DNA from 3 places in the Alkalibacillus silvisoli genome. Region 1 is predicted to be linked to each of the others. Evidence: riboswitches for the same ligand, from Rfam matches in the RefSeq annotation. Region 1 holds a riboswitch; each other region holds the start of a gene.
What was found. Region 1 has a riboswitch for cobalamin ahead of ABDZ63_RS01850 (ABC transporter substrate-binding protein). Riboswitches for the same ligand answer to the same signal wherever they lie in the genome.
Positions count from the first base shown of each region.

Region 2: linked by a shared signal. The riboswitch ahead of ABDZ63_RS07050 (acyl-CoA thioesterase) and the one ahead of ABDZ63_RS01850 (ABC transporter substrate-binding protein) in region 1 are both predicted to bind cobalamin.
Region 3: linked by a shared signal. The riboswitch ahead of ABDZ63_RS14350 (DUF4430 domain-containing protein) and the one ahead of ABDZ63_RS01850 (ABC transporter substrate-binding protein) in region 1 are both predicted to bind cobalamin.

Region 1 is NZ_BAAACZ010000003.1:215,973-224,128, reverse strand. It holds gene hisZ (ATP phosphoribosyltransferase regulatory subunit) at 1-88, opposite strand, end outside; gene ABDZ63_RS01870 (histidinol-phosphatase HisJ family protein) at 227-997, shown strand; gene ABDZ63_RS01865 (DUF368 domain-containing protein) at 1,125-1,943, opposite strand; gene ABDZ63_RS01860 (ABC transporter ATP-binding protein) at 2,022-2,786, opposite strand; gene ABDZ63_RS01855 (FecCD family ABC transporter permease) at 2,798-3,838, opposite strand; gene ABDZ63_RS01850 (ABC transporter substrate-binding protein) at 3,876-4,841, opposite strand; cobalamin riboswitch at 4,971-5,153, opposite strand; gene ABDZ63_RS01845 (BMP family lipoprotein) at 5,332-6,276, shown strand; gene ABDZ63_RS01840 (methyl-accepting chemotaxis protein) at 6,289-7,938, shown strand.
Region 2 is NZ_BAAACZ010000010.1:14,619-22,774, forward strand. It holds gene ABDZ63_RS07035 (8-oxo-dGTP diphosphatase) at 1-129, opposite strand, end outside; gene ABDZ63_RS07040 (SDR family NAD(P)-dependent oxidoreductase) at 298-1,095, opposite strand; gene ABDZ63_RS07045 (TetR-like C-terminal domain-containing protein) at 1,276-1,827, shown strand; gene ABDZ63_RS07050 (acyl-CoA thioesterase) at 1,857-2,297, opposite strand; cobalamin riboswitch at 2,441-2,618, opposite strand; gene ABDZ63_RS07055 (small multi-drug export protein) at 2,718-3,152, opposite strand; gene ABDZ63_RS07060 (TetR/AcrR family transcriptional regulator) at 3,263-3,853, shown strand; gene ABDZ63_RS07065 (hypothetical protein) at 4,144-4,788, opposite strand; gene ABDZ63_RS07070 (AraC family transcriptional regulator) at 4,964-5,809, shown strand; gene ABDZ63_RS07075 (class I SAM-dependent methyltransferase) at 5,959-6,588, opposite strand; gene ABDZ63_RS07080 (DUF3147 family protein) at 6,615-6,947, opposite strand; gene ABDZ63_RS07085 (MarR family winged helix-turn-helix transcriptional regulator) at 6,935-7,360, opposite strand; gene ABDZ63_RS07090 (hypothetical protein) at 7,617-7,913, shown strand; gene ABDZ63_RS07095 (tetratricopeptide repeat protein) at 8,079-8,156, opposite strand, start outside.
Region 3 is NZ_BAAACZ010000029.1:1,431-9,586, forward strand. It holds gene ABDZ63_RS14320 (alpha/beta fold hydrolase) at 1-509, shown strand, start outside; gene ABDZ63_RS14325 (ABC transporter permease) at 556-1,383, opposite strand; gene ABDZ63_RS14330 (ATP-binding cassette domain-containing protein) at 1,394-2,326, opposite strand; gene ABDZ63_RS14335 (MarR family winged helix-turn-helix transcriptional regulator) at 2,422-2,868, shown strand; gene ABDZ63_RS14340 (prolyl oligopeptidase family serine peptidase) at 2,927-4,945, shown strand; gene ABDZ63_RS14345 (hypothetical protein) at 5,429-5,659, shown strand; cobalamin riboswitch at 5,969-6,158, shown strand; gene ABDZ63_RS14350 (DUF4430 domain-containing protein) at 6,314-8,156, shown strand, end outside.

The DNA of each region.
Region 1 (8,156 bases):
TTTTTAAACGGTCAATTAAAGACTGTTTTATCTCATAATCTTGTGCATATAAATCTGCAACTCCTTGTGGCAATTGTTGACTAGTCATATAAACACCCTTTATCACTTTATTTATTTATCACTTTATCAGAATAAAGGTTAATATTATTTTATCCATTGTAATACCGACTGTCAACCAGTTAAAATAAGATTCATAGAAAGGGATGATCATATGTTTGACAATCACATGCACTCGAGTTTTTCAGCGGACTGTAAAGCCCCTATGGAAGAAATGATTAAAGCCAGCATACAAAAAGGTCTAAAGGAAATTTCCTTCACAGAACATATCGATTATGATTACCCTGACCCTACAATTGTATTTGAGGTAGATTTAGAGGATTATGATCGAAAAATCTGTGACATGCAACAACAATACAGAGACACAATTAATATTCGGAAAGGAATTGAGCTAGGATTTCAACCCCATCTTATAGAACGTTACGATGAGCTACTTTCTAAACAATCCTTTGACTTTATTATTGGCTCAATGCATACAACAGATCAAAAAGATTTACACTCAGGTAGGCTGTTTGAAGATCAATCATTAAATGATGCTTATGAGAAGTATTACACTGAACTTTACCAATGTGTGCAAGGCTTTGAGCAATTCAGTGTTTTAGGCCACTTAGACTTAGTCACTCGTTATAAATATGAGCCTGGGGTTTATCACTTTTTAGATGTCATTGAGGAGATTTTTAAAACCATTATTCCGCGTGGCCAAGGAATTGAAATTAATACATCCGGTTATAAATATGACATGAACCGTTTACTACCTAGTCGTGAAATACTAAAGCTATATTATGATATGGGTGGTGAGATCATTACAGTCGGATCGGACGCACACAAGCCAGAACGGGTTGGTGACCGAATTGATGAAGGTTATCACCTATTACAAGAGATTGGGTTCAAGTACGTCACAACTTTCCAAAACCGTAATCCAATTTTTCATAAATTATAAAAGGAATTTACTCCAATTATAGTTTCTAAACTAAAAAAACTGTCCCAAAAGGAAATTTAATTCCACTTGGGACAGTTCAATAAGACTATTACAATAGCATTCACTTAACATTCCAGTTAGCCCTATTTTATTGCTGGTGCTCCAACTTCCCTAATAAATAAGCTACAAACATTCCAACAAAAATAAGAGCCACACTTACCACGTTCAATAAGAAGCTTGGATCAAAACCGGGATAAATAACAAATATTGAACCAAACACAAGCCCAATTATTAACGCATATGTTTGATAAAAATATTGGTTTAAAAAGTATTTAATAATCTTACTCATTATTAAGATCCCAAATACAATGCCTAAACCTAGGGGTATAAGTGCCTCAATGACGACATCACTTAAAACATAAACGAATGTTGGGTACATCCCGACAATCAACAGCAACATTGAACCGCTTATACCTGGTAAGATCATCGCAGAACTCGCTAACCAACCTGATAAAAATAACAACACATATGTCGAGCCATCAAACGTCGTAATTGTATCAGCAACACCTTCTTGAAATATTGCTGTAGAACCAACTAATAAAGCCGCTAAGAAAAACAGTACATAGTGCTGAGCACCAAATGTCTTTTTATAATCTGATTTCTTCAACAGCATCGGAAGGATTCCTGCAATTAAGCCTAAAAATGCAAATTGAAGTTGATTAGGATAATGTTCATATAGCCAATCGACAATGTTAGATAGTAAGAATAGTGCTAATAATACACCTACTAGTAACGGGATTAAAAACGCGAGGTGCCTTTTCCATTCTCGAGTAAAAATACCATTAATCGCTTCTATTAACCTTTGATAAATACCTAAAACAACCGCGATCGTTCCACCACTTACTCCAGGGATTAAATCACTAACCCCCATTAGTCCACCGCGATATAAATTACGCCACTCAATCATTTTATGATCCCCATTTCTAATTTCCGCTTGTCCTTTTTCATTCTATTATACTAAATCATGTGTATATGACTATTGTTTTTATAATAAAATTTGTGGAATATTAGATTTAGGATGGCGTATGATCTCTGGTTTGGCTTTGTAGACAGTCTCTAACGTATCTACATCCATGATTTCCTCACTGTTTCCCCGCTTTACAATTTCACCATTGTTCATGAGAATCATTTGATCACAATATTGTGCAGCTAAATTCAAATCATGTAGCACCATTAAAATCGTTAACTGTTCGCGTTGTTGCCAATCTTTAACAAGATTAAGCACATTCACTTTATAACCAATATCTAAATAAGAAGTGGGCTCATCCAATAATAAAACCTCAGGCTCTTGAACCATTGCCTTAGCAATAGCCACTCGCTGCCTCTCACCACCGCTTAACGTATCTAACATTTGATGACGCATCGACATTAGGCCAGTAATATTTAATACATGCTCGACTTTTCGATAATCTTCTAACCCTTCTCTTTGAAAGAAGCTTAAATGCGGATAACGCCCCATTAGTACCGCTTCATATACTGTCATTGGATACGGAGAAAGGCCATCTTGAGTTAAGACAGAAACTTTTTGAGCAAGTTTTTTAACTGACCACTTCCCTACCTCTTGGCCTAAGACGTTGATCGTACCGCTAGTTGGGTGCTCTAAGCCTGAGATCATTTTCATTAAAGTTGATTTACCAGCACCGTTTGGGCCAATTAGCCCAACACACGAGCCTTCATCGACTTGAAATGTAACGTCTTTCAGCAATAACTTAAAATCTTTTTCCTTCCTCACCTTGTCTACAGACAGCATAAGTATGCCTCCTAAAAAAATTCACGTTTCGCCTTTCTTAATAAATAAGCGAAAAATGGCGCTCCTAAAAATGCCGTAATGACTCCTAATGGCAGCTCACGTGGTGCCATTAATACTCGAGCCAGTGTATCAGCACCAACTAAAAAGATCGCACCACCAACGATCGATAACGGCAAGATCAGCCTGTAATCTGCTCCAACAATCAATCGAATAATGTGAGGTACAACTAAACCAACAAACCCAATTGCCCCAGAAACTGAAACGGCCGCCCCTGTCATAATCGATGCTAATATGAGTAGATAAAAACGGGTTCGTTCCACTGATAGACCTGAATGATGAGCGACTTCTTCACCTAATCCGAGCATGTTTAATTCACGTGTATAAAACAGAGCGACTACGCCAGCTACAGCTATAATCGGCAAAACAACTTGAGTATAGCTCCAATCAGTTAATGTTAAGCTCCCCATCATCCAAAACACAATCGTTTGTAGTTGTTCATTGGCTAAGGTCATAACTAATGAAAGACAAGCACCAATAAAAGCTTGCACAACAACACCAGCTAGAATAATCGTTTCCATTTTGACTTTTTGTCCAATACGTGCTAAGAAATAAACGACCATTAGTGTGCCAAAGCCGAATAAAAACGCAACAACAGGCAATGTAAATTGACCTAGCCAAACAATTTGGAGTCCTAAGGCAAAGACTAAAGCAGCACCAAATGAAGCTCCAGAAGACACACCTAAAATAAATGGATCAGCTAATGGATTGCGTAATACACCTTGATAGATCGCACCCGCTAATGCCAAAGCTGCACCTACAATAGCTGCTAAGATTACACGCGGCATTCTAATGTCTAATACAATCGTTTCTGTTGAGTCACTCCAATTAGGCTCAATCCACTGATTGATTATAGGAAGTCTTGAAAGGATCACTTGCCACACAGTCTGCCAAGAAAGATTAGCTGCACCTAAGGTAATCGATAAGCTCATAAATACAACTAATATAAGGGTTAATAACGGTAAAGCAATCCATAAAATCGAGCGTTTTTTCATTTATAACATCCATTCGTTACATGATCGTGATGTCCTATTACTCCATATATTCTGGGTATAAAATAGTAGCGATCTCTTCTAGGCCATCAACTAACCTTGGTCCTGGTCTTGTCACAATATCATTATGAATATCATGTACTTCTTCCTGTTCTACTGCTGTGACAGACTGCCAATTGTCCCGAGCTAAAACTGATTCAACCACATCGTCTGTATAGTAGCCATATGTTGTAATAATCACTTCTGGGTCACGTTCTAACACAATTTCTTCACTTACTTGTGGCCAACCTTCTTCATCAGCGATAATATTTTCACCACCAGCAAGTGTTAATAATTCATGTAAGAAAGAGCCTTCTCCACCAGAATACAAATCTGAATCAAGCTCCAACCAAACACTCCTACGTTCATCATCTGGAATGTCACTGACTTGCTCTGTAACTTCACTAACTTGACTTTGCATATTTGAAACAATCTCTTCTGCTTCTTCAGCTTGACCTGTAGCATTCCCTACCATTTCAATATCTTCATAAACTTCTTCTAAGCTTTGTGAGCCTAATGTAACCACATTCAAGCCAACATCACGCATTGCATCTAAATCCCCTGCGTTATTTAAATCAGCTATGACTACATCTGGCTCTAGTTCAACAATCTTCTCAATATTTAAATTCATATCACCAACAGTTTCTTCAACTTCAAAAACTTCTTCTGGATAATCAGCCCATTCTGATACCCCAACAACTTGATCACCTGCTCCTACTGCAAATACAATTTCAGTTGCACTTGGAATAACAGAAACAATTCGCTCTACTTCCTCTTCAATTGTTATTTCTTCACCTGCTTTATCTGTAAAAGTAACCGGTTCATCTGAATCATTCTCTGCAGTTTCTTCAGCTTCCTCATCATTCACCTCTTCATCTTCAGGTTCTGCACTTTGGCAAGCTGTTAACCCGACAACGATTACGAACATCATTACGATACATAATTTTAACCAAATTGTCTTTTTCATCTTCCTCTTCCTTTCTATAATAAAAAGTACTCATATTTCCCTAGAGTAAGGAAATATGAGCACTTTAGTCTCTACTATATATTAATCTTTCGACTGATATATAGCTATCCCTTTAACCCCGAAGGAAATAAGCTAAAACATACTTAGGCAGGTCTCCTGGCTTAGGTTCATCACTTCTGACCCCCTTCCCGTATTTAACAGTGGATTTGGTCAGTCGTTCCCCATAACAGTGGCGGGACCGCGTCGGACTTACACCGAACTTCCCTTTTAAATAAGCAACTAAATGCTCACACCTAAATGTTCTATGTATTTAATTCTTAATTTCTATATTAATCTTATAACACCCATTCGTCAACATATGCCAAAAGTTCTACTAAACTCCTAAAAAATTCATTTGGCTATTAACAGAACTGGATAGTGATCCGATAATAATTTAGTGGTCATTTTTCGATTAATTTCGACATAATTTTCAGAATTTAGGAGGATATTTATGAAAGTACATAAGTTAATGTTTTTATTAATTTTAACATTTATATTAGCTGCTTGTTCTTCAGAAGAGGAAGCAGTTATTGATCAAGAACTTAGTGCTGGTTTATTAGTAACTGAAAGTGGGTTAGGTGATAATGCATTCAGTGATTTAGCCTTTCAAGGATTAGCCCAAGCACGTGATGAACTGGGTATTGTTTTTGACTATCGTGAACCGTTTGATGAGGATTATGAAAAGCATCTTGAAGACCTCATAGAACAAGGACATGATGTCATTTTTGGTTTAAGTTTCACTACAACGCCTGCTATTGAAACACTGGCTGAAACTTATCCTGACCAACAGTTTGTGATTATTGATGACGTGATTGACTTACCTAATGTCACTTCCATTACCTTTAAAGAAGATGAAGGAAGTTACTTAATTGGACTAATTGCTGGTATGAGAACGGAAACGGACGTTGTAGGCTTTATTGGTGGTGTGGATAGTGAAGTCATTCGTACGTTTGAACGTGGTTTTATTGAAGGTGTTGAAGATGCGAATTCAGATGCTGAAATATTATCACAAGATGCTGGGACGTTTGATGATGACCAATTAGGCGCTGACATAGCTCAAGAAATGATTGATGAAGGTGCTGATCTCTTATTTCCATCAGCTGGATTTACTGGAACAGGTGCTTTACAAGAAGCTGAAAATCAAGGAATCTATGCGTTTGGAGTAGATACAGATCAATTCACCATTGCTGAGGAAGCTGTTATATCCTCAATGGTTAAAAATGTAAATGTTGCAATCTATGACATTATGGAACGTTTACATAATGGTGAAACTCTTCAAGGTGAACATATTGAACTTGGTTTAAATGAAGAGGGTGTTGGACTTGCTCCAATACGTCTAATTGAATTATCTAGCCTTGAAGAACAAACACTTGAAAATGCTAGAAATGAATCATAAAGGAGTGATTAAATGAACATCAAAAAACGATTATATATCATGACGATGATTCCTTTGCTTTTAAGTTTGGCTCTCGTTTCATGGATTGCTTTTGAAATGATTACTTTTCAAAGTTCGTCCCAAGAAGATGTCGAAGTCTTATTGGAAAGTAAGGAATTACATGCTCAACTACAATCATCAGAACAAGCTTTAACAACTTATTATTACAGTCCATCTGAGGCAACAAGACAAGATGCAATATTTCAAATCGAACAAACTGAAGAAACCATTACAGGCATCTCTAACCTTGTAGAAACTGAAGACCAAAGACAATGGTTAACGCAAGCACAAGATAAATATGAAGACTGGCAACAACTAGCGCGTACTGCTTTAGAAGAAGAGAATGTGAATGAAGTTCATAGACAAGCTTTAAGAACAGCGGGATTAGTTAACGATGCCTACATGCTTGAAGAAGCTTCAACAAATTGGTATAACGAAACCATTCAAGAACAACAAACGATGATCAATAATTTAGTAACATTCATCATAATCGCTAGCATTATTCTAATCACCCTTACATTGTTCTTATCACTTAAATTGTCAAATCGAATCGCTAAACCTTTACAAGAGCTATCTCAACAAGCTGAAGAAGCTGCAGGTGGTAAATTATCTACTTCTATTGAGGTTAGTGAAAAAGAAACAGACGAAATCGGCCAACTGAAACGCTCATTCAAGACAATGATGGAAAACTTAAAAGATACTGTTCAATCTATTCACAGTATTAACAATCGAGTTAATGACTTTAGTCATCAATTAAATGATGAAATTAACAGTTTAACTGAAGGAAGCCATCAAGTTGCCAGTTCAACAGATGAATTAGCACAAGGAAGCCAGTCGATTTCTAATGATGTACAAGATGCCGTCACACTTGTTGAAAAGATGCAACAAGACTTTAATATCAACACAAAGCAAAGCCAAGAAGCTAATGAAGCAAGTACCAAAGCACAACAAGCTGTTCAAAATGGACATCAAGCTATGACTGAACAAAGGTCCATTATGGAAAACAATCAAGCAGCCATTGGCGAAGTGAAAAGCTCAGTAGAACAATTTACTACTTACACCGAACAAATCGAGAAAGCTGTTGAACTTGTCAATGATATTGCTGAACAAACTAATTTACTCGCTTTAAATGCAGCCATTGAAGCTGCTCGTGCAGGAGAACACGGAAAAGGCTTTGCTGTAGTCGCTGATGAAGTAAGGAAATTAGCAGACCAATCAACCTCAGCTACAGATGATATAAAGAATATGGTCGAACAAATTAAACAAGGGGTTCACACCATTAACCAACAAACTGAAGAAACAACAAAGTTAAGCAAACAACAATCTGGAGCCGTTAATACATCTGAAGAATCATTTAATGCCATTGCAGATCATGTCAAACAAATATATGATCGACTAGAACTACTTGCAAATGGCATGAATGAATCACAAAAACAAAGTGAACAAATTACAACGACAATGGAAAGCATTAGTTCTGTTACAGAAGAAACGGCTGCAGGTACTGAAGAGATTTCCGCTTCCGCAGCTGAACAACAAAGTGCCTTTAATAAACTACAGGCTGAAGTAAGAAAGCTAGAAGACATGATTCAAGAATTAAACGAGAAAACATCTCATTTTTATTAAATCACTACACCCTTGGGTTAATATTAATTTAACTCAAGGGTTTTTTTGAGGGCTCTGTATGTAAAGTGTTGGTGATTTTTTGAGTTGCATGAGTTTTGAGCGAAGGATAAATGAGCGAACATCTCAATTATTTAAGCGGAGTCCCTCAATATTTGAGCTATAATCTCAATATTGTTCAAATCAACTTATGCTACCAACTCCTACTCTTTAGAAAGTGT
Region 2 (8,156 bases), on a different contig from region 1:
ATTTTCGATATGACCACCTGGAAATGTAATGCCTGGCCAGTCTTTATTCAAACGTTCTTGAACTAATATGTAATCACCATCATACACCATACACATATTCGTTAAAATTATATTTTCACTTTTTCCCATCTCACCCTACACCACTTTCTTCTAAATCTATCTTACATAATTTATCCAATTTCATGTTATCACACTTTACTGTGAAAACACGAAATTGGATTGGCAACAAGGTCATTAAACATTATAATTAGTTCTTTATTTTAAGAGAGTGAAAGACTTAATGTGAGAATCAATTTTTTACCTTAATTTATCAGCAATAATGTTAGCAGCCTTTTTAGGCACAAGTCGGTATAAGCGGTCCATCATTTTTGAGTCTTTTCCAGCTAGAACACGGTATTTGTCATCTTCCATTCCACTAACAATTATTTCTGCTGCTTCTTCTGGAGTTAGTAGTTTGTGTGACTGTCCTTCATCGTCACCACTTGATTCTCTTGTGCCCTCTGCATTAGAGTTCTCCATAATATTCGTCCCTACTCCACCTGGGAAAACGACTGTTACATTAACATTTGTATCCTTTAACTCAGAATGTAATCCTTCTGTTAGAAGTTTCACCGCTGCTTTGGACGCTCCATAAATGGTTTGTCCTGGCACAGGCAAAAAACCACCCATACTTGATACATTCGTAATGTGCGCTTCTGGTCTTTCTAAGAAATATGGCAAGAAAGACTTTGTCATATATAGTGTCCCATTGAAGTTAACATTCATGACTAAATCAATTTTTTCATAATCTAAGTCTTCTACATCAACAAAAGGCTGAATAATACCAGCATTATTAATAATGCCGTCTACTTTGCCATGGTGGTCAATCACTTCACTAGGTAGAGACTCGACTGCCTCACGATCTGTTATATCAACAACATGTGTTGATAGATAATCACGATGTTCACCTGAATGGTTCACCGTCTCCTCTAACCCGCCACTATTAACATCAACAGCGGCAACAGAAGCTCCTTTATTTAATAGATTTAATACGAGTTCTCGGCCAATGCCATTTCCTCCACCTGTCACAACAATCACTTTGTCCCTAACTTTCATGTAACTTCTCTCCCTTTATAAAATGATTTTTTACTAAGTGTTCATTAATCCATGCTAAAATAAAGCTGTAAACTTTTATTAAGAATCCCCACACTTTTATTATACATTTGTATAATAAAAGTGTCATCAAATATACTTAAATATAAAATGATTCAAAACAGCTAAGGAGATAAGATTAAAATGAAACGGGATTTAAGGGTTGTAAAAACAAAACAAAACTTAAAAATTGCTTTACTTGAACTTTTAAAAGAAAAACCATTAGAGGATATTACCGTTACAGAACTATGTAGGAATTCAAAGATAACGAGACGAACCTTCTATCTTCACTATAACAATGTTCCACATTACTTCGAGGAATTTATAGACCATCTCTTACTAGAACTTGAAGACGCCATAACTAAAACAACTCAAGACAGAATCGAAAACAAAGATCAACTTGAGCCAAAAATGATCAATCTATTTGAACATGTGTATGAAAATAAAGAAATTTATAGTTTTATTTTTAGTAGTAGCTCGAAATTTTCTTATTATGAAATGTTTCTTAACAAAATTAAGTTATTGGTTAAATATTCAATGAAGTCACGTAATTTACAACAAGAGAAGATTGATTTCAAAGTTTCTTTTTATGCTAATGCGATTTTAGGGTTGGTATTAGAGTGGTATTATGAAGGGTTTCAAACGTCTACTGACGATATGAACCAAGCATTGATCAGAGAACTAACTAATAATTAAACCAGCTAACTCTAGTTAGCTGGTTTTCCTCACCTTAACAAAGAACGGTTTTTCCGGTGTTCTTTCCTAGCAGGTGCTGTATCATATAACCTTTTTTCCTCTTCTGATTCTGGAACAACTCTTGGTACTGGAATAGGTTTTCCGTACTGATCGACTGCGACCATAGTAAGGAAAGATTCTGTTGTTAGTTCTTTCTTCCTTTGTAGTAAATCATCAGCATATACTTTGACGAACACTTCCATCGATGAACGACCTGTCCTAGTTACAAACGCTTCTAAAGTTAAAGCATCTCCTACTTTTGCAGATGACAGGAAATCTACTGAATCAATAGAAGCTGTCACAACTGCAGCGTTAGAGTGCTTCATTGCTGTTAAAGCAGCAATTTCATCGATAAATGCTAACACCTTGCCACCGAATATTGTATCTAAATGATTCGTATCAGGTGGAAGGACTAGTTTTGTCTGTTTCATTTTCGAATAACTAACCGGTAATGGTTCCAATCTATTAACCTCCCATACTATTAATAATGAAAAGGCCAAACTAATTATGGAACCACACCATAACTCGAAACATAGTCAACCATGACGTAACACCCTCCTATCTCCCGTAGGAATTCATGTTCTTCCTTATGACAGGTCTCCTGGCTCAGATTCATCAACACATAGTCCTTCCCATTCACATGAACAGTGGATAATCTATATGTCTCCTCATCACAGTGGCGGGACCGCGTTGGACTTACACCAACCTTCCCTTTTAAGCTTTTCACAAGCACCATAAGGCATATTTAATTTTGTCTGAGAATGATCAATTCTCTTCCAATAATATCTCTCAACCGATCGATAATGTCAATTCATAAGACAAGCTAACTAACGGTCGGTAGTCAATCGTTGCTAAAAAAAAGTATTAATCCCGAATTCGGTTAATACACCTAATAGAACCCCATATAAAGTAATACTAATAGCAGATGAAAAGAACAACTTCCCACGTTCCATTCCGAATAATTTTCCTAGAACAGCAACTGCCCAAGCACCAACAATAGGGGTTGCTATTAATACAAACATAAAACTACCTTTTCTAATGTTATGACTGAAGCGAGAATGTGATAGCTTATCAAAATATTTATTGATTCTTTTAACCTTTGATAATTGATCATAGAAGAAGACAATGATTGGAATCGCTAAAAAGTTACCCAAGCTCGCCCATACTACCGCTGACCCCATGTCTAACCCCATAGCCATCGCACCTGGTATAGCAAGATATATTTCAAATAATGGAAAAAAACCCATAAACCAAGCACTAAAACTTAGCCAAATGTACTCTAGCATATTTATCTTTCCTCTCCACCATGTTATGATAAGATAGACAACCTAACGAACGGTAGGTTTTTGCCCATTAATTCTAACACAGCTTTAAAACAAAGAAAAGGATGACTTTCATGAATACGAAAGAACAAATTATTAATACTAGCATCCAGCTATTTTCAGATTACGGTTATGAAGCCACAACTATGACGAAAATAGCCGATGACGTTGGAATTAAAAAACCATCAATATATGCTCACTTTAAAAATAAAGAAGCGATTTTTCATCATACAGTTGAACAGGTGGCTAAGGAGTATATCGATTTTGTATTTTCGACGGTCAATCAAATTCAAGACCAGTCAGCTGAGCGAATACTTTATAGTGTATTAAATCAAATTTACACAAATGAATACCAAATCGAATTTTTAGGTGAATTCTTTTATCGATTTGTTCTCTTCACACCACCTGAGATCGAAGGACAAGTTAAACCTATTCTTCAAGCAAGTGAAGAACAACTCGAAAATACATTTTTACAAATTATTGAAAAAGGAAAAACAAACCATGAAATTGACCCAGCACTATCCAGTCAAACCATACTAAGACATTACCTCTTTATCTTAAATAACTTAGATGTAGATTTGCGTTATTATTCACTATCAAGCATGGCATTAGAGAATCATTTAAATGATATTTGGAAAGTGTTCTGGAGAGGGATTAAGAAATAAAGAGTTTGAGACAAAAGGTTGAAGGGCTGCTAAAATACGGAACATTAGTAGCCTTGTGTAACAATGATCAGTTACCTGTGAGGATATTTTATCAGCGCTTGGAAATTTTTATAGGCGTTCAGGTAGATTTATCAGCGTTCGACCAACTTTTATCAGCGTTCAGGTAGATTTATCAGCGTTCGGAGTCTTTTGGGTGTAGCGACCTCAATTATATACCCAATAATGTAGCGAAAAATAAGACAACAAGTTTAGTCAATATTATTCCTCCTGGTTAACACCTAGATAGATAGTTACTCAGATTTAGAACTTGGAAAAATAGTATACGACCAAGAGTAAATAAAATCAATGACAAAGATTATAGTCCAAACCATGCCAATACTATACAACGTCTCACTCGGGTACGGTGAATCTTCATAATTTCCTGCTTCAAACCAAGATAAGTCTGTTAGATAACTTCTCATTTCTTCAAAACTATCTGTTCCAAGTGACCAAAAAATACCTTGAACAACTACAAAGATAGTTAAATGAATCATAGCACTTCTACGATTGACTTTAGCAATGTATTTAGGATCTTTCTGGCGATTCATAATCTCATAATCTTTCTCTGTCAACATCTCAACTTCGCGCCAAGAGCCAAATTTCTTACGCATCCAGCGGTCTAACTTACGAAAATCATTAATACCAAAAGTTAGCGCATAGATCACAAAGATTAAAACGACTAGTTGAAAGGTTTGGAATTCTCCTGTTTCTTGGTAAATGACTACCCCTAAGATAGCCTCGATGATTAATAAAACAATAAATAATAAAATAAATAATAAGCTACTCTGCTTATGACCAAGGTAATAACGAAAAACGCCAAATAACAACAAAGCAACTAAAGATAAAACCTCTAATGAAATAAAAATTTCCCACTGGTACTCTATTAATAAATTCATAATAAGTCCTCCAACAGAAATTCATGCTCTTAGCTTTTGATAATATCAGTATAGCATATAATAATTTAAGATAGGATATCCCTTTTGATGTAAAATATCTCACATATCTGTGCACAAAATGTGGGGAATTAAATTGAATGAATTGGTATTCTCTAGTTAATGGGAGGTTGATGACATGGATTTATTGAAACAAATGAATGATGCGTTAGATTATATTGAAGACAACTTAGATGAAGCAATTGACTTTAACCAAGTCGCTTTAATAGCTCAATGTTCTGAATATCACTTTAAACGAATGTTTTCATTTTTAGCAGGGATTCCTTTATCCGAATACATTCGTAGAAGACGGATGACACTAGCTGCGATGGAACTAAAGAGTAATGAGATTAAAATAATTGATGTTGCCATGAAGTATGGCTACTCATCACCGAACTCATTCGCCCGAGCCTTTCAGCAAGTCCATGGACTTATGCCATCTGAACTTAAAGAACAGAGCACCTCGTTAAAATCTTATCCTAAATTGACCTTCCAACTAACTGTTAGAGGAGTAGATGAAATGAATGTACGCATTATCGAAAAAAATTCCTTTTCAATTACTGGAATTAAACAAAGGATGAGAGTGATTGACAATGATGTTGACCCTGAAGTTGTAAAGCTTTGGGAAACGATGTCTGAAGAGACTATTAATGAATTAGCAAACCTTTCTGACTTAGAACCACCTGGGATTTTACATGTGTTAACAGATTACACCAGTGAGGGCGAAGATGAAGGAGAGATCGACTATTATTTTGGTGTTGCAACAACCCAAAACACCCCTGACTCATTTACACGACTAGAAGTTCCTGCAAACACATGGGCGATTTTTGAAGTAGAAGGTGAATGGGAAGCTATTGAAGATACTTGGCAACGAATTTATAGTGAATGGTTCCCATCATCAAAATATGAGCACGCCGAAGCACCTGAGATTGTCAGTAGTCAAGATCAAATTAGTGAGATTTGGATTCCAGTTCGTAAAGCGTAAAAAAAAGCAAGAGGCTCAAACTCACGACCGAGAGGCTCATACTTCAAGTCGAGAGGCTCAAACCCGCGACCAAGAGGCTCATACTTCAAGTCAAGAGGCTCAAACCCGCGACCGAGAGGCTCAAACTTCGAGTCGTGGGTTTTTTAATATTATTTATTCGCAATGATAAACACACCGCCACAATGTGAAATTTGCTTATAAATGACGATGCAATCAGCTTCTAAAGATGAAGCCAATTCTTCATTTACAAAATAATATTCATCTTCGTCCCATTTGTCTCTATTGTCTTCATAACAGACCTCAAGATCCGCGCGTGTCTCAAATGAGATATCACCAATTAACACTTTACCATTTTCATTTAATATTGACCGTAACTGCTTTATAAACGAAACCTTATCTTGATCTGATAAGTGATGCAAAGTATAAGTACTTATAATGAAATCATACTTATTCTCCACCATTTTAGGAGGTAACCCATCTGAAATATCCCACTCTACTAAATTAGCTTCCGGCATTTTCTCCTTAGCAATCTCGATCATTTTAGAAGAAAAATCAATACCATCTACATGATGATTATTTGTATATAATTTACTTGCTAAAATACCCGTACCTAGGCCTATATCCAGCACTTTAGCTTCTTTTTGACTCATCACTTCATTATAAATGGTATTTAATATTTCCTTATAACCCGCAAATGGATATGCATTATTCTCTTCACTAATTTGAACTGTTTTGTCATAATCATTTGCCCATAAATCAAAACCTTGTTTGTTTAGCATTTAAGTTCTCCTTCAGTTTTTCAATTTTATGATCCAATCAAAATATCTTGAATGTATAACACTACAAGCCATGACACTACTCCCAAACCAATAGAAATACTTAAAGACATAGAGTGCTTTAAAGATAATGCGACTACCAGTAATAGTACTGCTGTTGCAGGGAATCCCCATAATACCCCAAGCGCAAAGTTACTTAAATTTGTTATTTTCTCCCCTTGTACACTTAACCAAAACAAACTTAACAAGCTCACTAATGGTAATGCTGCTATAATTCCACCATACTTAGGAAAGTACCTTGCCACTTCGGTTACAGCTCCAATAATTATGGCTGAAACCATAACTTTTGTTAAGAAAAACACTTTACCACTTCCTCTCTAAGCAAAGAAAAAGCTTGTTCAACCTGATTTTTTTCCTCAACAGATAGATTGTCTAAAACTTTATTCAACTTTGACTCATCTAAGTGTGTATGTTTATGAAGTTCTAACTCCCCATTATCAGTTAATGAAATAACAACTCTTCGTTCATCAATTGAACTCCGTTTTTTAACCACTAATCCTTTACTAGTTAACCTTTTTATATGTTCAGAAGCAGTATTATGAGTTACACCTAGTAACTCTGCCAAATCACTAACCGAGCAATTACCTCTCTTTTTAATATGTTGCAATAGCCTAATTGCTTGGTGTGATAAATTTTCTAGATGTCTGTAGTGCAGCAAATAATAAATGTCAGTCCAATTTTTATTTATTTCTATTGCAGTATTTTCATTTTCCATACTTTACCTCCTAACAATTATATCTTATATTACGATATAATCGTTAGTCAAGATGCATATTCCAAAATAAAATACAACAATTATCATGTTGTATTCTAGAAACTATAAATAAGATAACGAATAAATCTAACAACTGTTTTCTAGAACTCAGCAACTGAACGTTAGTTTCATCACATTAATTAAATCAGTCATTACGACCACCACCTCAAATTTTTTGACTTTTTATGATAAGATAAGATAAACTTACATAAAAAGGGTGTGTTCAATCATGGAAATTAATTTAATAGAAAGCATCTTACTATTTGTCAGCATCTATCTACTGATCACAACTGTTCAGCTTAGGAACAAAACTAAAGGACTTGAATATAAATTAGAACAAGTCTCTAAACTATTAAATGCCACAGAACTACCAATAAATGAAGAGTTAAAACAATTAATTCAAGAAGGTCATGATGTACAAGCCGTAAAAAAAGCTAGAGAAACATTAGGTCTATCATTAGTAGAAGGTAAGCAATACATTGATTCATTAAAATCACAGCAGCATAATGTATAACTATTAGGTAATAGAGCTATCCATTAAGGCAGCTTTATTACCTTTTAACTATTTCTAATCAAAGTGACTACCCTTGTTTTAAATGCTTCAACAAATCTATTGCCTTCTTTGTCGAATTAATTAACTCATCACTATTTTTCCTGATCCTTAACTCATAGGCGTCTTTCAAACACTTTCCGCTTCTTCAAATCGCTTTAATTCCACTAAACATTTACCTTTATGTTGTAAGGCAAAGTCTAAGAA
Region 3 (8,156 bases), on a different contig from region 1:
GACAAATCGCGTTAAATGTGGCTAGGCACTCACCAAGTCGTGTTAAAAAGTTAGTCCTTCTATGTAGTTCAGGATATCTGAAAAAGTCGAATCGGTTTCTTCGTTATAGTTCCTATTTACCTTTCTTTCATTGGTATGCCTATCGATACTTTAAGAAGAAAGATGTTCGTAATGTTATGGAGGAAGTTTTGTATGATCATTCATTAATTACTGATGAAATGATCGAGCAGTATAAACAGCCGTTAACGGATATGAATTTTTATAAAGCGCTTCTAAGGTTGTTGCGTCATCGGGAAGGGGATTTGTCCCAAGAAGCACTTATGGAAATCGACACACCTGTATTGTTAATTTGGGGGAAAGAGGATGAAGTTGTTCCTTTAAAGAAAGGGGAAAGACTACATCAAGATTTACCAAATTCTGAGTTAGTTGTCTATGAGCAAGCAGGACACTTAATTACTGATGAACGACCAGAGGAAGTGTATGAACAGATTGTAAGGTTTGCAAAATAAAGACCAGCTTAAAGAGAAGTGTTTCCCCTTAAGCTGGTCTATTATTTTATGCATTAGCACGTTTGAAACTAAACGTAGCAAGGGCAATGATGACGATCGTAAATCCAACGATAAAGAGAATTTCTTCAAAGACGGTAACTTGTCTACCGAATACAGTGATGTTGAGTCCCATCGTTTCTTGGATTGAAGCTGATAATTTCTCAACATCAATCATAATCTTTTTCATGACATCAACCCCATAGGTTACGGGATTAAGCTTGACAATCACATCTAACCATCCAGGCATATTATTAATTGGAAATAATGCCCCTGATAGAAAGATCATCGGTAAAACAAGGATATTGACAATTAACTGGAATCCTTGAGTTGAACTAATAACACTCGCAAACAATAAGCCAACACCAGATAGAGCTGCGCCAAATAAGAACATAAATGGAATGACTTGGATGAGTGAGAAGAGATCATATGACAGTCCAAGTAATGGGATTAAGGCGAATAAAAGCACGCCTTGAATGGTTGAAACAGTTGCTGCTCCTGCCATTTTACCAATTGCGATACTGACACGTGAGATTGGTGAGACTAATATTTCTTTCATATAGCCATAATTCTTATCTTCAATGACTGACATAGCAGAAAACACTGCCGTCATAAGAAGGGTCATAGCGACAATACCTGGAAAAACGAATTCGATATAGTTAAATTCATTTGAATCCACACCGATATTTTCGACCATCATGGATTCCATCGTGCCACTTAACCCACCACCAAAGATTAATAGAAATAAAATCGGCATGGTAAATGAGCCGAATAAACGAGCTCGATCTCTTAAAAATTTGATTAAATCGCGTTGCCATATGGCGATGATTCCTTCCATATTAACACTCCTATTCCCCCGTAGCTTGAATTTCTCGGCCGGTAAATGCTAAAAAGACATCATTTAAAGTCGGTTTACGAATGTTTAGTGTTGTGATTGGAATTTCTAACGTTTTAATAAACGATGAAATAAAAGCATCGCTACTTGCGACTTTAAGGTGAATTGTATCGCCATTTACAGTAACATCAGCATTTTCAACCTTTTCATTGATTTCTTTTAAGGCTTGTTCATTATCTTCAGTTGATAATTCGATTAGATCGCCACCTAGTTGGTCTTTTAGTGAAGTGGGAGAATCAATCGCAATAATTTGTCCTTGGTCCATAATGGCAACACGATCACTAATTTCTGCCTCATCTAAATAGTGGGTCGTTAAGAACATTGTAATTCCTTCTTGTTCTTTAAGCTTTAAAATGTATTTCCAAAGGTGAGCGCGAGTGTTAGGATCAAGGCCAACAGTTGGTTCATCTAGAAATAGTACTTTAGGATAATGCAATAAACCACGAGCGATTTCTAAACGCCTTTTCATTCCGCCAGAATATTCTTCAACGCGTTGGTTCTGCTCATCGACTAAATCAACAATTTCAAGCACTTCATGAATTCTGGTGTGACGTTTGTCTTTAGGTACATTATAAAAGCGACAATGAAGCATTAGATTTTCATTGGCAGTTAACTTTTCATCCAAAGTATTTTCTTGAAAGATAATCCCAATGCTTGAACGAACCTCGTCTTTCTCTTTATTGACATCATAGCCGTTAATGACAATTTGACCAGAAGAAGGTGGTAGCATCGTACAAATCATATTAATTGTTGTACTTTTACCAGCCCCATTTGGACCTAAGAAGCCAAAGATTTCGCCTTCTTTGACTTCAAAGTTAATGCCTTTAACAGCATCGACTTTTTTATATGATTTCTTTAAGTCTTTAACAGTAATAACTGAATTCATTTCGCTCCCCCTTAGTTTAGAAAGTTATGCTATAATAACTATTAACTATTATAAACTAAATGTCAAATAGTACTTTAAGTCAAGGTGGGGATATTTTGAGCAATCATTTACATGCAAATGACTTAGTCGATGAGGCGTTATCAGCTTTACCTTATATTCCTAAGAAACTATTCGGACAAGAGCAATTACTTCAAACTGGTGACTTACATCCGTCGCACTTTCATATTTTACATATAGTTCAACAATTGGGTCCCATTCGAATGTCAGAGATAGCACAGGCCTTAGGGATTAATAAATCAAACTTAACTCCTTTAATTCAAAAGCTAATTGACTATCACTATATAAAAAAAGAGAAGTCATCTCATGATCGTCGCGTCACGTTTATTCATTTAACAAATGAAGGACAAGCCTTTCTAGAAGATAAGAAGAAGATGTTAGAAGAGAAAGTGGAAAACCGTTTATCGACTTTAACGAAAGATGAGCAAATCCAGTTAAAACAAGCCTTTAAAACGATTAGTTCTGTATTATCAAAGTTAGATTAATGAGTGAGAAGGAACTTCATTTCGTGTATCGAATTAAATAAGGAGAGGAGGAATTAACATGACAGTTATTAAAAAGAGTAATGTTGTAGAAGATTTCCACGGGACGAAAGTGGAAGATCCGTATCGTTGGCTAGAGGATTCTAATAGTGAGGATACATTAAAATGGGTTGAAGAAATGGATGAGCAATCTGAAGCTTATTTTAAAGGTGCGCCATCTAAAGAAAAGGATCGTGAGCGTTTAACGGAGCTTTGGAATTATCCGAAGTTCTTTGTACCAACACGTGTGAAGGATAAGTTGTTTTATCAGAAAAATGACGGACTTCAAAATCAAGCAGTTCTATATGTACTAGATGAGGATGGCGAGTCTAAAGTCATAGATCCGAATGACTTAAGTAATGATGGAACAGTTGCGATGACGAACTTTTCTTCGAGCCAAGAAGGGCATTTATTAGCTTATGCAACTTCATCACAAGGTAGTGATTGGCAAGAGGTTTATGTGAAAGATCTTAAATCAGGTGAAGTGTTAAGTGATCACTTAAAGTGGGTCAAATTTACAACATTAGAGTGGGCGCCAGATGACTCAGGGTTTTTCTATAGTCGTTTTCCAAATCCAGAGATTATTAGTGAAGATGAGCATGGACAGTACCATAAGGTTTACTTTCACCGAATTGGGACAGACCAAAGTGAAGATGAGTTAATTTATGAACGTTCAGATGCTAAAGATTATATGTTTATTCCGTTTGTTACCACTGATGGAGAGTATATTTGTATATATTCAAAGCAAGGGACAGCTGCACAAAATCTTTTTTTTGTTAAAGAGTTGGATTCAAAAACTGACTTTCACCGCTTATTAGATGAGGGTGATGCGCAATATACTTATATTCATAATGAAGGTTCGCGTTTTTATTTTAAGACGAATTTGGCGGCTCCCAAAGGTCGAATTATTTGTATTGATCTGAATCAGCCTGAACGAGAAAACTGGGAAGAAATCATTAGTGAGCAAAATGATTTAATGCATGCTGTAAAGTTTATAAATGGACAGTTCGTTGTGGCGTTTTTACACGATGCGCATCATCAATTACAGGTGTATAACTTTGATGGTACTGAAAGCCATCATATAGAAGTGCCATTACTGGGTTCAATTACAGATTTAACAGGAAATCATGATCAATCGGAAATGTTTTTCGGGATGACTTCTTACTTAAGTCCAACAGTTGTTTATCAATATGATTTAAATACTAATGAGTTAAGTATATTTGCTGAATCAGAATTAGCAGTGGAAACGTCACAGTTTGAAACTACACAAGTGTTTTATTCATCAAAGGACGGCATGAGTATTCCGATGTTTATAACAAAACATAAGGATTTACCTTTAGATGGTGAAAACCCAGTTATATTATATGGTTATGGTGGCTTTAATATTAGTTTGCCCCCTTCATTTAACCCTGCAATTCTACGTTGGTTAGAAAAAGGTGGGGTTTATGCGGTTGCTAATTTGCGTGGTGGTTCAGAGTATGGTGAAAAGTGGCATGAGGCTGGCATGCTTGAGAATAAACAGAACGTATTTGATGACTTTATTGCAGCTGGTGAATACTTAATTGAAAAGAAATATACGAAGAAAGAAAAGCTTTCGATTATGGGTGGGTCGAATGGTGGTCTTTTAGTTTCGGCTTGCATGGTTCAGCGCCCTGATCTATTTGGTGCTGTGATTTGTCGTGTCCCAGTTATTGATATGCTTCGTTATCATAAGTTTACGATCGGGAAGTTTTGGATTCCAGAGTATGGTAGTGCTGAAAATGAAGAACACTTCCCATTTTTATACAAATACTCACCTCTTCATAATGTTAAAGTAGGTGTGAATTATCCACCTGTCTTAATTGCAACGGCTGCGAGTGATGACCGAGTTGTCCCAGCACATGCGAAAAAATTCCATGCGACATTGTTAGAGAAGTCACCGGATACAAAATCGATTTTACGGTTAGAATCTAAAGCAGGACATGGTTTAGGGAAGCCGACTTCGAAGTTAATTGAAGAGTGGGTGGACTTTTACGCATTTTTAGAGCGGGAGTTAACTTAATAGGGCGATTTTGAAACAAAATTAGTTGTCATAATAGAAAATCCGAACGATTCATCTTAAATGAAAGCGTTCGGATTTTTGTGCTTCATCTTTCCTTTTGTTGTTTGTATTCTTTTAATTAAAGAGTGACATTTTAAAGATGGGCACTATTTAATCAATGGGTGCGAAAAGTCATGATCAATGGAGGTCAGTGGTATGCCATTTTTATCAGTTGATGATATGGGGTTATATTATGATATAAAACTAGTAATATCGTTCCATTGTTGAACATGTAATCGCTCCTTTTTAAAGAAAAATTTAGTAACTAAAAGACAAGTAAACTTGATAGTAATCATTAATTTTTGTAAAGTTTTTTCTCGAAAAGTTGGATTTATTTAGAAGAACTTTTGTTCAAAATATTATAATGAAATTTTTTACAATAAATACAAATAACACGATTTTGTATTATAATAATAGTGAGCAAAGTAAAAGGAGAGGTACTTAATGGGAAGTAAGCTCTTTTACAAAAAATTAAATTATAAAGAAAGGTTTATAAGAACAATTTGGATGTGGATTTTCGCCATATTTTTAGTCACCTTTGTTTTATTTCTTGATGTTCCGACAGGTCCTGTAATTGTATTTTCTATAATCATGGCAATCACCGGTGTCTTTCAGTTAGGTTTTAATTATTCAAAATGGAAGGAAATGGAGAAGAAAGGTTCAAAAAGTCAATGAATAAAAAAGCCTTTACACCATATTGATGTGAAGGCTTTTTTAGTTCTTAAATTAATTCAATTATTCACATATATCATTTCTTCACTTGCAAAAGAGTGAGATCTATTCACAGAAGTTCGCCATAGCGTTAAAAACGTAAAACCAAAAGTGAATCTTATGAGGGTGTAATCTAAACAGGCAAGTAGCAGCCGTACGCTCTTGTACTTACACAGTTTAGATTACACTCTCTATATGGATGATAAATTGTAATTATATCTTTTATTTAAAGTGGCTTGACGTTTAAGATTTTGTAGCTTATGATATTTATAACTGAATAGGAAAAAGTTGGGTTGGCTTGTAGCACGCTATAAGTCATTAAAAGGGAAGTTCGGTTCAAATCCGACACGGTCCCGCCACTGTAATTGGAAGTTTTCTATTAAGATACCACTGTCAATAGACGGGAAGGTAATAGAAAATGATGATCATGAGTCAGGAAACCTGCCTATCTTTTTACGCCATTCAACCTACGAGGATAGGGAGGTGTGCCAGCGCATGATGAATTTTTAAGTTTATTTTACATAGTGTCGCTGTAGCATAATGTAAGTATACATCTCTTCGTTGTTGAAGAGATGTTTTTTTTGTTGGATTAGATCGATTAATTTGGAGGGGAATATAGTGAATAGATTTAAAGGAAAAGGAATTAAAAGTTCATTCATTGTTTTTATTGCAACGATTTTTTTAATTGCTCAATCAGGCATGTATTCGAGTTCACCTGCCTATGCAGATGAATTGCCTAGTGGAGTAACCATTACAGCGATTGATGAAGACGGGGAAGATGTATTTGAAACTAAAGCTGTTTCATTTGAAGACGAGGATACAGCATTTGATGCGTTGGATGACGTAGCAGAAGTGACTTATGAAGATACAGACCTTGGTCAATTTATTACAGGTATTAATGAAAACTCACCTGAAGAGGGTTATTATTGGGGATTTTTTGTTAATGGTTCAACAGCTGATGTAGGTGCAGAAGGATACGAGTTAGATCATGGAGACAATCTATTATTTAAGGTCGTAGATGAAGACATATGGCCACATACCACAATTGATGTTAAGGTATCGGCTGTTGGTTTGAATGATGAAGAAGTTTTACCGGAAACGAATGTTGATATTGTTAAATTTGGAACAGCATACGATGCAATACTCCAAGCAACAGACCAAGAAGGTATTAACTTGGATGTTTCTGTTGATTCCGAGTTTCTAACATTTATTAATGATCTAGATGATGCCCTTGATGATTCTTTTTACTGGGGCATGTATCTAAATGATGACTCTATGGAGACAGGTCTTGTTAATTATCAAATGCAAGAAGGGGACCACTTGGAGTTAATTGCTACTGAGCTAATTGATGAAGACTCTGGAAGTGATGATTCTGAAGGAGAACAAGGAAGCAATGATGGAAAAGAAGAATCTACAAATGAAGAGGAAGTAGATGAGCCTGAAAGTGATAATCTAGAGGAATTAACACTTGAATATATTAAACAATTAACAGATGAATCGATTGATTATCTCTTATCAAATGACAGCCTGGATTGGTATGGATCCATTACCCTGAATGCATTAAAAAGAGATGTAGCGCAACAAATTGCTGAGGATTCGATTGAAAGTGTTGTAGTGAATGAAGGTGAATTTCGACTTGTTACAGACGCAGCAAGAAACATTTTAATTTTAACTGCTGCCGGTAAAGACGCAACGGATATTGAAGGGTATAACTTGATAGAAAAATTAACAAATCATGAAGGCATGACAAGTCAAGGTAATAATGGCCCTATTTATTCCTTATTGGCGATTAATAGTGGTGGTTATGATACAGAAGACGATGCAACATGGTCAAAAGACAAATTGATTGAATACTTAATTGAAGAACAGTTGGATGATGGTGGTTGGTCTCTTTTCGGCAATTCCTTTCATGTGGATTTAACCGGTATGGGACTAGCAGCACTTGCTCCATATCAAGGTGATGAAAATATTAAAACCGTTATTGACAATGCAGCAGCCCACTTATCAAAAGCTCAACATGAAGATGGTGGATACCCAGATCCATTCCATGGGGGGGATTCCAGTCCATCAATAGCAATGGCTATAACAGGACTTGTATCGGTTGGTATTGACCCAACAGGTGAAGAATTTACCACTGAAAAAGGCGTTAATTTAGTGGAGCGTTTACTTCAATTTCGAAATGATGATGGCGGCTTTGACCAAAATATTGGTGATGATGAATCAAATAGTATTGCTTCTAATCAAAGCGTATTTGGCTTAGCAGCATACTATAAGTTTCTAAATAATGATGGAGCAATATTTGACTTTAGAGTGACTGGTGAGGATAAAGATAAAGAAGATGAGCAAGAAGATCAAGAGCAGCAAGATGAAGGTAAGAAAGAAGAAGATGAAGAAAAAGAAGAAGATAAAGATGTGGATGTTCCAAAAGAGCAAGAAGATAAAATCGATGAAAAAGAGGACG